One region of the Azonexus sp. MM2026_4 genome, then DNA from elsewhere that is predicted to be linked to it. Evidence: predicted binding sites of a transcription regulator. Region 1 holds the regulator's gene; the other holds the start of a gene.
The links. Region 1 encodes sigma-54, which starts transcription at its own class of promoters, with help from an activator protein. Its sites were predicted from a motif close to TGGCACGCTTNCTGCTNA; they were not measured.
Positions count from the first base shown of each region.

Region 2: the regulator sigma-54 is predicted to act here: its motif matches at 2,649-2,666, upstream of nifH (nitrogenase iron protein).

Region 1 is NZ_CM148380.1:2,917,404-2,921,595, reverse strand. Features, by position in the region: gene recA (recombinase RecA) at 1-111, shown strand, start outside; gene recX (recombination regulator RecX) at 104-538, shown strand; gene lptB (LPS export ABC transporter ATP-binding protein) at 535-1,269, shown strand; gene AC0KWY_RS13770 (RNA polymerase factor sigma-54) at 1,297-2,754, shown strand; gene hpf (ribosome hibernation-promoting factor, HPF/YfiA family) at 2,769-3,095, shown strand; gene ptsN (PTS IIA-like nitrogen regulatory protein PtsN) at 3,152-3,601, shown strand; gene hprK (HPr(Ser) kinase/phosphatase) at 3,611-4,192, shown strand, end outside.
Region 2 is NZ_CM148380.1:1,936,375-1,940,566, reverse strand. Features, by position in the region: gene nifK (nitrogenase molybdenum-iron protein subunit beta) at 1-60, opposite strand, end outside; gene nifD (nitrogenase molybdenum-iron protein alpha chain) at 127-1,599, opposite strand; gene nifH (nitrogenase iron protein) at 1,705-2,586, opposite strand; gene AC0KWY_RS08975 (NAD(+)--dinitrogen-reductase ADP-D-ribosyltransferase) at 2,702-3,592, shown strand; gene AC0KWY_RS08970 (response regulator) at 3,604-4,192, opposite strand, start outside.

The DNA.
Region 1 (4,192 bases):
GAGTTCCTGCGTAGCCACCCGGATACCGCCCGCGAGATCGAGGCGAAAATCCGTGAGGCGGCAGCGGCCAAGGTGCTCAAGCCGACCCGTTCGTCCGGCGGGGATGACTGAACTGCGTCAGCGCGCCCTGCAGTTATTGGCCCGGCGCGAACATAGCCGGGCCGAGCTGCATGCCCGGTTGGCCGCCCAGGCCGAGTCCGGCGAGGCGCTGCTGGCGGTGCTCGATGCGCTGGAGCAGCAGGGGCTGCTGTCCGACGACCGCTATGCCAGGCAACGGGTGGTCGCCCGTGCCGGCCGCTATGGCAACGCCCGTCTGCGCCAGGAGTTGAAGCAGCGCGGTATCGGCGACAGCGAGATCGCGGCGGCGCTACCGGAGGCCGGCGACGAGCTGGAACGTTGCCGGGCGATCTGGGTCAGGAAGTTCGGCCAGCCGCCGGAATCTCCGGAAGAGCGTGCAAAACAGACGCGTTTCCTGCAGTATCGCGGCTTTTCCCATGAAGCGATCCGCCATGTCCTGCGTGGAGTCGAAGACGAATGAGCCTGCCGTCAGCCACCCTGTCCGCCCATAACCTGAAAAAGCGCTACAAGGCGCGGACTGTCGTCGAGGACGTTTCCTTCGCCGTCAGGTCGGGCGAGGTGGTCGGCCTGCTCGGTCCGAACGGCGCCGGCAAGACCACGTGTTTCTACATGGTCGTCGGTCTGGTGGTTGCCGATGGCGGCGAGGTCTATATCGACGAGGAGCGCTTGACCCATCAGGCGATGCATGCCCGGGCCCGCCTCGGACTGTCCTATCTGCCGCAGGAAGCATCGGTGTTCCGCAAGCTCAACGTCGAGGAAAACATCCAGGCGGTGCTGGAGTTGCAGAAGCTGACGCCGACCGAGATCGCCGCGCGGCTCGAGGAGTTGTTGAGCGAGCTGCATATCGGCCATGTCCGCCATGTCAATGCGGCGGCGCTTTCCGGCGGCGAGCGGCGGCGTGTCGAAATTGCCCGGGCGCTGGCGACCAATCCGCGTTTCATTCTGCTCGACGAACCTTTCGCCGGTGTCGATCCGATCGCCGTGCTGGAAATCCAGAAAATCATCCGTTTCCTCAAGGATCGCGGCATCGGTGTCCTGATTACCGACCACAATGTTCGCGAGACCCTCGGCATCTGCGATCACGCAGTGATCATCAACGCCGGTCACGTCCTGGCTTCCGGGCGGCCGGAAGAAATTGTCGACAATGAAAGCGTGCGCAAGGTATACCTTGGCGAACATTTCCGGCTTTGATTCCTACGTGACCAGACCATTCCCGCAATGAAACCGGCACTCCAGCTCAAACTCTCGCAACATCTCGCCCTGACGCCGCAGTTGCAGCAGTCGATCAAGCTGCTGCAACTGTCTACGGTCGAGATGCAGCAGGAGATCGAACGCTATCTGCTGGAAAACCCGATGCTGGAGCGCGACGACGACGGCCCGACCGAGTCGTATGCCGCCGCCCAGCAATTCGATTCGCCGGACAAGGCAAGCTCGGCAGAGACGGCAAGCCCACCGGAAAGTCACGAGGACGCTCAGGGCGAGCCGCCGATGACCCCGGACGACGTCGATGACGACCGCTGGTCGAGCGACGCCGGTACCTTCACCGGCGCCGGGCGTGACGAGGATGACGACAACGACCCGCAGGACAGTCACGCAGCCAATGTCAGCCTGCGCGAGCACCTCGGTTGGCAACTGGGAATGACCCAGATGTCGGAACGCGATCGCAGCCTGGTCCGTTTCCTGATCGAAGCGCTCGACGATGACGGTTATCTGGCGACGCCTCTCGATGAACTCTGGGAAACCCTGCCCGCCGAGTACGAAGTCGAACTCGAAGAGCTCGACATCGCCCTGCGCCACATCCAGAACTTCGATCCGACCGGTGTTGGCGCCCGCGATCTGCGCGAATGTCTGCTGCTGCAGCTCAAGGTCGAGGAAGATTGCGCCGAGCGGACGTTGGCCATGGCCATCGCCGACAAGCACCTGGAACTTCTGGCCGCCCGCGATTTTGCGCGGATTCGCCGACTCACCGGCTGTGACGACGAAATCCTCAAGGGCGCCCACGAACTGATCACCAGCCTCAATCCGCGGCCGGCCGCCGGCTATTCGCAGATCGAAGCGCGTTACATCACGCCCGATGTCATCGTCAAGAAACTCAAGGGCAAGTGGACGGCCTACATCAATCCGGACGCCTACCCTCGCCTGCGCATCAACCGCTTGTACGCGGAAATCCTCGCCAAGCAGCGGCGCGGCAACGGCAATCTGAGCGGCCAGTTGCAGGAAGCACGCTGGCTGATCAAGAACGTCCAGCAGCGTTTCGAGACCATCCACCGCGTCACCCAGGCCATCGTCGACCGCCAGCGCCAATTCTTCGAGCACGGCGAAGTCGCCATGCGGCCCCTGGTCCTGCGCGAGATTGCCGACCTGCTCGGCCTCCACGAATCGACCATTTCACGGGTGACCAGCCAGAAATACATGGCGACGCCGCGGGGAATTTTCGAGCTCAAATACTTCTTTGGCAGCCACGTATCCACCGATACTGGCGGTGCCTGTTCTGCCACCGCCATTCGTGCGCTGATCAAGCAATTGATTTCGGCGGAGGATGGCAAGAAGCCCTTGTCGGATAGTCAATTATCCGAAATACTAGGCCAGCAGGGAATCGTCGTTGCCCGACGCACGGTCGCCAAATACCGCGAATCGTTGAACATCCCGCCGGTCAATTTACGAAAGACCCTGTAGAGAGAGGAGAAAAAATGAATCTGCAAATCAGCGGTCATCATATTGAAGTTACCCCGGCCCTGCGCGAATACGTCGAGAACAAGCTCGAACCCGTTCTGCGTCACTTCGACAAGGTGACCGGCGTCAGCGTCGTGCTCTCGGTCGAGAAGCTCAAGCAGCAGGCTGAAGTTACCCTGCACGTGCCGGGCAAGGACATCCATGTCGAGGAAGCCGGCGACGATCTTTACGCAGCGATCGATGCCATGTTCGACAAGCTCGACCGCCAGGTCCAGAAGTACAAGCAGAAGGTGCAGGATCACCATCGCGGTGAGAAACCGTCGCAGCACCTTGAAGGCGAATAAGCCGGCCCTGACCGCAGCCATTCCCGGCTGCGGTCTTTTTGCTTCAACACTTTCCCATGACCCCCCTAGACAACATTCTGACTGCCGACCAGGTTCTGCTTGATTTGGATGCGAGCAGCAAGAAACGTGTTTTCGAACAGGCCGGGATGCTTTTCGAAGGTCGGCTCGGCATGGCCCGGACGCAGATTTTCGATAGCCTGTTTGCTCGCGAGAAGCTGGGCTCCACTGGCCTCGGTCAGGGCATCGCGATCCCGCATGGCCGCATCAAAGGCCTGAAACAGGCGGCCGGTGCACTAATCCGCCTGACCACACCGATTCCCTTCGATTCGCCGGACGGCCGCCCGGTCACCCTGCTATTCGTGTTGCTGGTGCCGGAGCAGGCGACCGAGGAGCATCTGCAGATCCTTTCCGAACTGGCGCAACGCTTCTCCGACCGGGCCTTCCGCGAAGCCCTGCTGGCGGCGCCCGACGTCGCAACCGTTCTCTCCCTGTTCAAGAAGTCCTGATTCCGCGCCGTGCGCCACATCAGCCTTGAACAGTTGTACCAGGACAACCGCGAGCAGTTGTTGTTCAACTGGGTAGTCGGCCAGCGTGCCGACCGTCGGGTCGAACTGAAGGCGGCGAGCAATTACGGCGCCGACGTCGTCGGCCACATCAACATCATTCACCCGGAACGCCTGCAGGTCATGGGGCAGGCCGAGTACGACTGGGCGATGCGGATCGGCGAACGCCGCTTCGGCCAGCTATTCAGCGATCTGTTGTCGGCCAGGACGCCGGCGATGATCGTTGCCGATGGACTCAAGCCGCCCGATTTCGTGCTCGAAGCCTGTCGGCAGGCCGATGTGCCGTTGATCCTTTCGCCCAAGCATTGTTCAGCGGTGATCGATCACCTGCGCATCTACCTTTCCGCTCGCCTCGCCGATACGGTCAGCCTGCACGGGGTATTCATGGACGTGCTCGGCATGGGCGTGCTGATCACCGGCGATTCCGGGGTCGGCAAGTCGGAACTGGCGCTCGAACTGATTTCCCGCGGCCACGGCCTGGTTGCCGACGACGTCGTCGAAATGGCGCGCATCGCGCCAACCACGATCGAGGGC
Region 2 (4,192 bases), 980 kb from region 1:
CTTGTAATCGTCGTCACGGAACAAGGGGTAGCACGGCTTGATCTTATCTACGGTTTGCATCTTGATCTCCTTCGCCCGCACCACCTATCTGTGGATACGGGCGTAAGTTGTACGATTACTGCGGAATCAGGCGGCCTTCTTTTCGGCTTCCGAAGCATCCTTCTGCCACGGGGCCTTCATCAGGTTCCAGCACGGATTGTTCAGGGTCAGATCCATGTCCTTGGCGAAGATGGCGAAGCCGTCGCAGCCGTGGTACGGGCCCGAGTAATCCCAGGAGTGCAGCTGGCGGAACGGAATGCCCATCTTGTGGAAGACGTACTTTTCCTTGATCCCGGAGCCGATCAGGTCGGGCTTGCAGGCCTTGACGAACTCTTCGAACTCGTAGCCGGTGACGTCGTCGTAGATCAGGGTGGCGTCGCCCATGTCCTTGATCGTGCGGTCGTAGTCATCGTTGTGGGCGAATTCGTAGCCGGTGCCGACCACTTCCATGCCGAGGTCTTCGTAGGCGCCGACCACGTGACGCGGACGCAGACCGCCGACGTACAGCATGACCTTCTTGCCTTCCAGGCGCGGCTTGTACTTGGCGATCACCTCGTCCATCATCGGCGTGTACTTTTCGATGACGGCTTCGGCGCCAGCCTTGATCTTGTCGTCGAAGAAGGAAGCAATCTTGCGCAGCGATTCCTTGATCTTGGTCGGGCCGAAGAAGTTGTACTCGAGCCAAGGAATCCCGTACTTCTCTTCCATGTGGCGGGAGATGTAGTTCATCGAACGGTAGCAGTGCAGCAGGTTCAGCTTGACCTTCGGCGTGTTTTCCATTTCCGCCAGGGTGCCGTCGCCGGACCACTGGGCAACCACGCGCAGACCCATCTCTTCGAGCAGGATGCGCGAAGCCCAGGCGTCGCCGCCGATGTTGTAGTCGCCGAGGATGGCGACGTCGTACGGGGTGGTTTCGAAAGCCTGACCGTCACGGTTGGAGAGGATCCAGTCGCGCACCGAGTCGTTGGCGATGTGGTGACCCAGGGACTGAGAAACACCGCGGAAGCCTTCGCAGCGCACCGGCACGACCGGCTTGCCGATCTGGGCGGCGGCCTTCTTGGAGACGGCTTCGATGTCGTCACCGATGAGGCCGATCGGGCATTCCGACTGAACCGAGATGCCCTTGTTCAGCGGGAACAGGATTTCGATTTCGTCGATCAGCTTGGCCAGCTTCTTGTCGCCGCCGAAGACGATGTCGCGTTCCTGGAAGTCCGAGGTGATGTTCAGTTCGCAGAAGGCATCGACGCCGGTGGTGCCGACGTAGTAGTTGCGGCGACCGGCGCGGGCATACTGGCCGCAGCCGACGGGGCCGTGCGAGATCGAGATGATGTCCTTGATCGGACCCCAGACCACGCCCTTGGAACCGGCGTAGGCACAACCACGCATGGTCATGACGCCGGGCAGGGACTTGCGGTTGGAAGTGATGCACTTCTTCGACGACTCGAGTTCCTTGTCGTTGATCATCAAGTGCTTGGCCCGATCCTTCTTGGCCTTCTCGGGATAAACCTCCAGCACCTCGGCAATGAGGGCGGCCGATTCTTCGCGGGTGAGCGCTGCCATGGTGAAACTCCTTTCGTTGCGTCGGCATCTATCTGTGCACGACGCCACAGTGGGTATTGATGACTATTCGGTCTGCCGCCGTGGCGGCAGGACCGGGGCAACTGATCAGGCGGCCAGTTCGGCAGCGGTCTTGCCGACGATCGATTCGTCTTCCGCTTCCATGATGCCGAATTCCATCAGCAGGTCTTCCAGCTCTTCCATTTCGACCGGGGTCGGGATGACGAAGTTGGTGTTGTTGACGATCTTGTTGGCCAGGGCGCGGTACTCGTCGGACTGCTTGTGGCTCGGATCGTATTCAACGCAGGTCATGCGGCGGATTTCGGCGTGCTGCACGACGTTGTGACGCGGCACGAAGTGGATCATGGTGGTGCCGAGACGGGCGGCCAGGGCCATGATCAGTTCGTCTTCGCGGTCGGTGTTGCGGCTGTTGCAGATCAGGCCGGCCAGACGCACGCCACCGGAGTTGGCGTACTTGACGATGCCCTTGGCGATGTTGTTGGCGGCGTACATGGCCATCATTTCGCCGGAGCAGACGATGTAGATTTCTTGCGCCTTGTTTTCGCGGATCGGCATCGCGAAGCCACCGCAGACGACGTCGCCGAGCACGTCGTAGAACACGAAGTCGAGGTCTTCGTCGTAGGCGCCTTCTTCTTCCAGGAAGTTGATGGCGGTGATGACGCCGCGGCCGGCACAGCCGACGCCGGGTTCCGGACCGCCGGATTCAACGCACTTGACGCCGCCGAAACCGATCGACAGGACATCTTCCAGTTCCAGGTCTTCGACCGAGCCGGCTTCAGCGGCCAGGTGCATGACCGTGGTCTGGGCCTTGCTGTGCAGGATCAGGCGGGTCGAGTCAGCCTTCGGGTCGCAGCCGACGATCATGACCTTCTTGCCGGACTCGGCGAGAGCGGCAACCAGGTTCTGGGTGGTGGTGGACTTGCCGATGCCACCCTTGCCGTAGATGGCGCATTGACGCAGTTTTGCCATGGTGTAATCTCCTTGAACTGTCAGTCGATTTGAAAATGATTGGTGAGTGTCGCGACTGACCTTCTGCACGGAGCGTGCCAGGTTGACTGACAGAACCCAAATAGCTGATTATTAAATGGAAAATTTTTCCGGGCAGTTGCCCGAAGGGGCGCAGGTTTGCGACAAAGAGCGCGGCTTGTGTCGGGGTGACGACAAAGCGAGCCTGCCGCGCGAGGCACGACTGCCGATCAATCGCTGCAACCTGCCGGCGGTGGTGCTGGGCAGCCTGACCTACCAGCGTCATCCCTCGCCGCTACTGATCGACGGCGTCGCCGAACTGCACCACGACCTGTTTCGTCGCCTGGCGCTGGCCGGCGACGATGCCGAACGGCGCGGCGAAGTGTTCCGCGACTACCTGACCGTCCGTTTCCAGCTCGAATGGCCCGAGGAGATGGGCTATACCGGGCGGCGCAAGGGGCGCGCCAAGGCCAATTACGCGCGCATGATCCGCGGCTGGAGTTTCGATTCGGACAGCCGCGAAGGGGCGGTGCTGAAGGGCTGGGTCGAATCGCGCTTCGGCCTGCTGCCGCGCTGGCACGGGCTGCCGCTGCGCGACGCCGGCGGCGACAGCTGGCTGCGCTACATGGAAATGCGGGCCAGCGGCCTGTACGGGACGAACGCGCTGGAAGCCCAGTTCGACCTGGTCTACACCTACTGCCAGTACGAACTGGCGCGGCGCCACAACGGCGCCCGCCATGTCACCCTGTATCGCGGCGTCAATCGCGTCGCCGACTACGAAATCCTGCAGCGCGGCGCGGGCGGCCGCCACACCCTGCTGCTCAACAATCTCAGTTCCTTCACCTGCAGCCGCGAACGGGCCTGCGAGTTCGGTGACTACATCCTCGCCGTCGAGGTGCCGCTGACCAAGATCTTCTTCTACTGCGGCCTGCTGCCCGGCGTGCTGCAGGGCGAGGACGAATTCCTGGCGATCGGCGGCGTTGTCGACGTCACGCTGTCGACGCGCTGAAGCGCCGGCATTCAGTCGGCCGGGTGGGGGTCGGCGAGGCGGCCGGCAATCTCGGCAAAGGCGTCGATCTGCTTGAGGAAGCTGTCGACGACGCGTGGGTCGAAATGCGTGCCACGGCCCTCGCGGATGATGTCGACCACCCGCTCGAGCGGGAAGGGCGGCTTGTAGTGGCGGCGCGAGACCAGCGCGTCGAAGACGTCGGCGAGCGCCATCAAGCGTGCCGCCAGCGGGATTTCCTCGCCCTGCAGCTGGCGCGGGTAGCCCTTGCCGTTCCATTTCTCATGGTGGCAGCCGGCGATCTCGCGGGCGACCTCGAGGAAAGTCAGCGCGTAGTGGATTTCCGCCGGCGGCTGCGGCTGGCTGGCGTGCTCGGCCAGTACCCGATCGATCGCCTCGCCCAGCGCATCGGCGCCGATCTGTGCATGTTTCATCATGATCGCGAATTCCGGCGGCGGCAGCGGGCCGGGCTTGCACAGGATATCGTCGGGAATGCCGACCTTGCCGATGTCGTGCAGCGGCGCCGCCTTGGCGATCACTTTGCGGCGCAGCGGCGTCAGCATCGGCGCGAATTCGGGCTGGGCGGCGAGATCTTCCATCAGC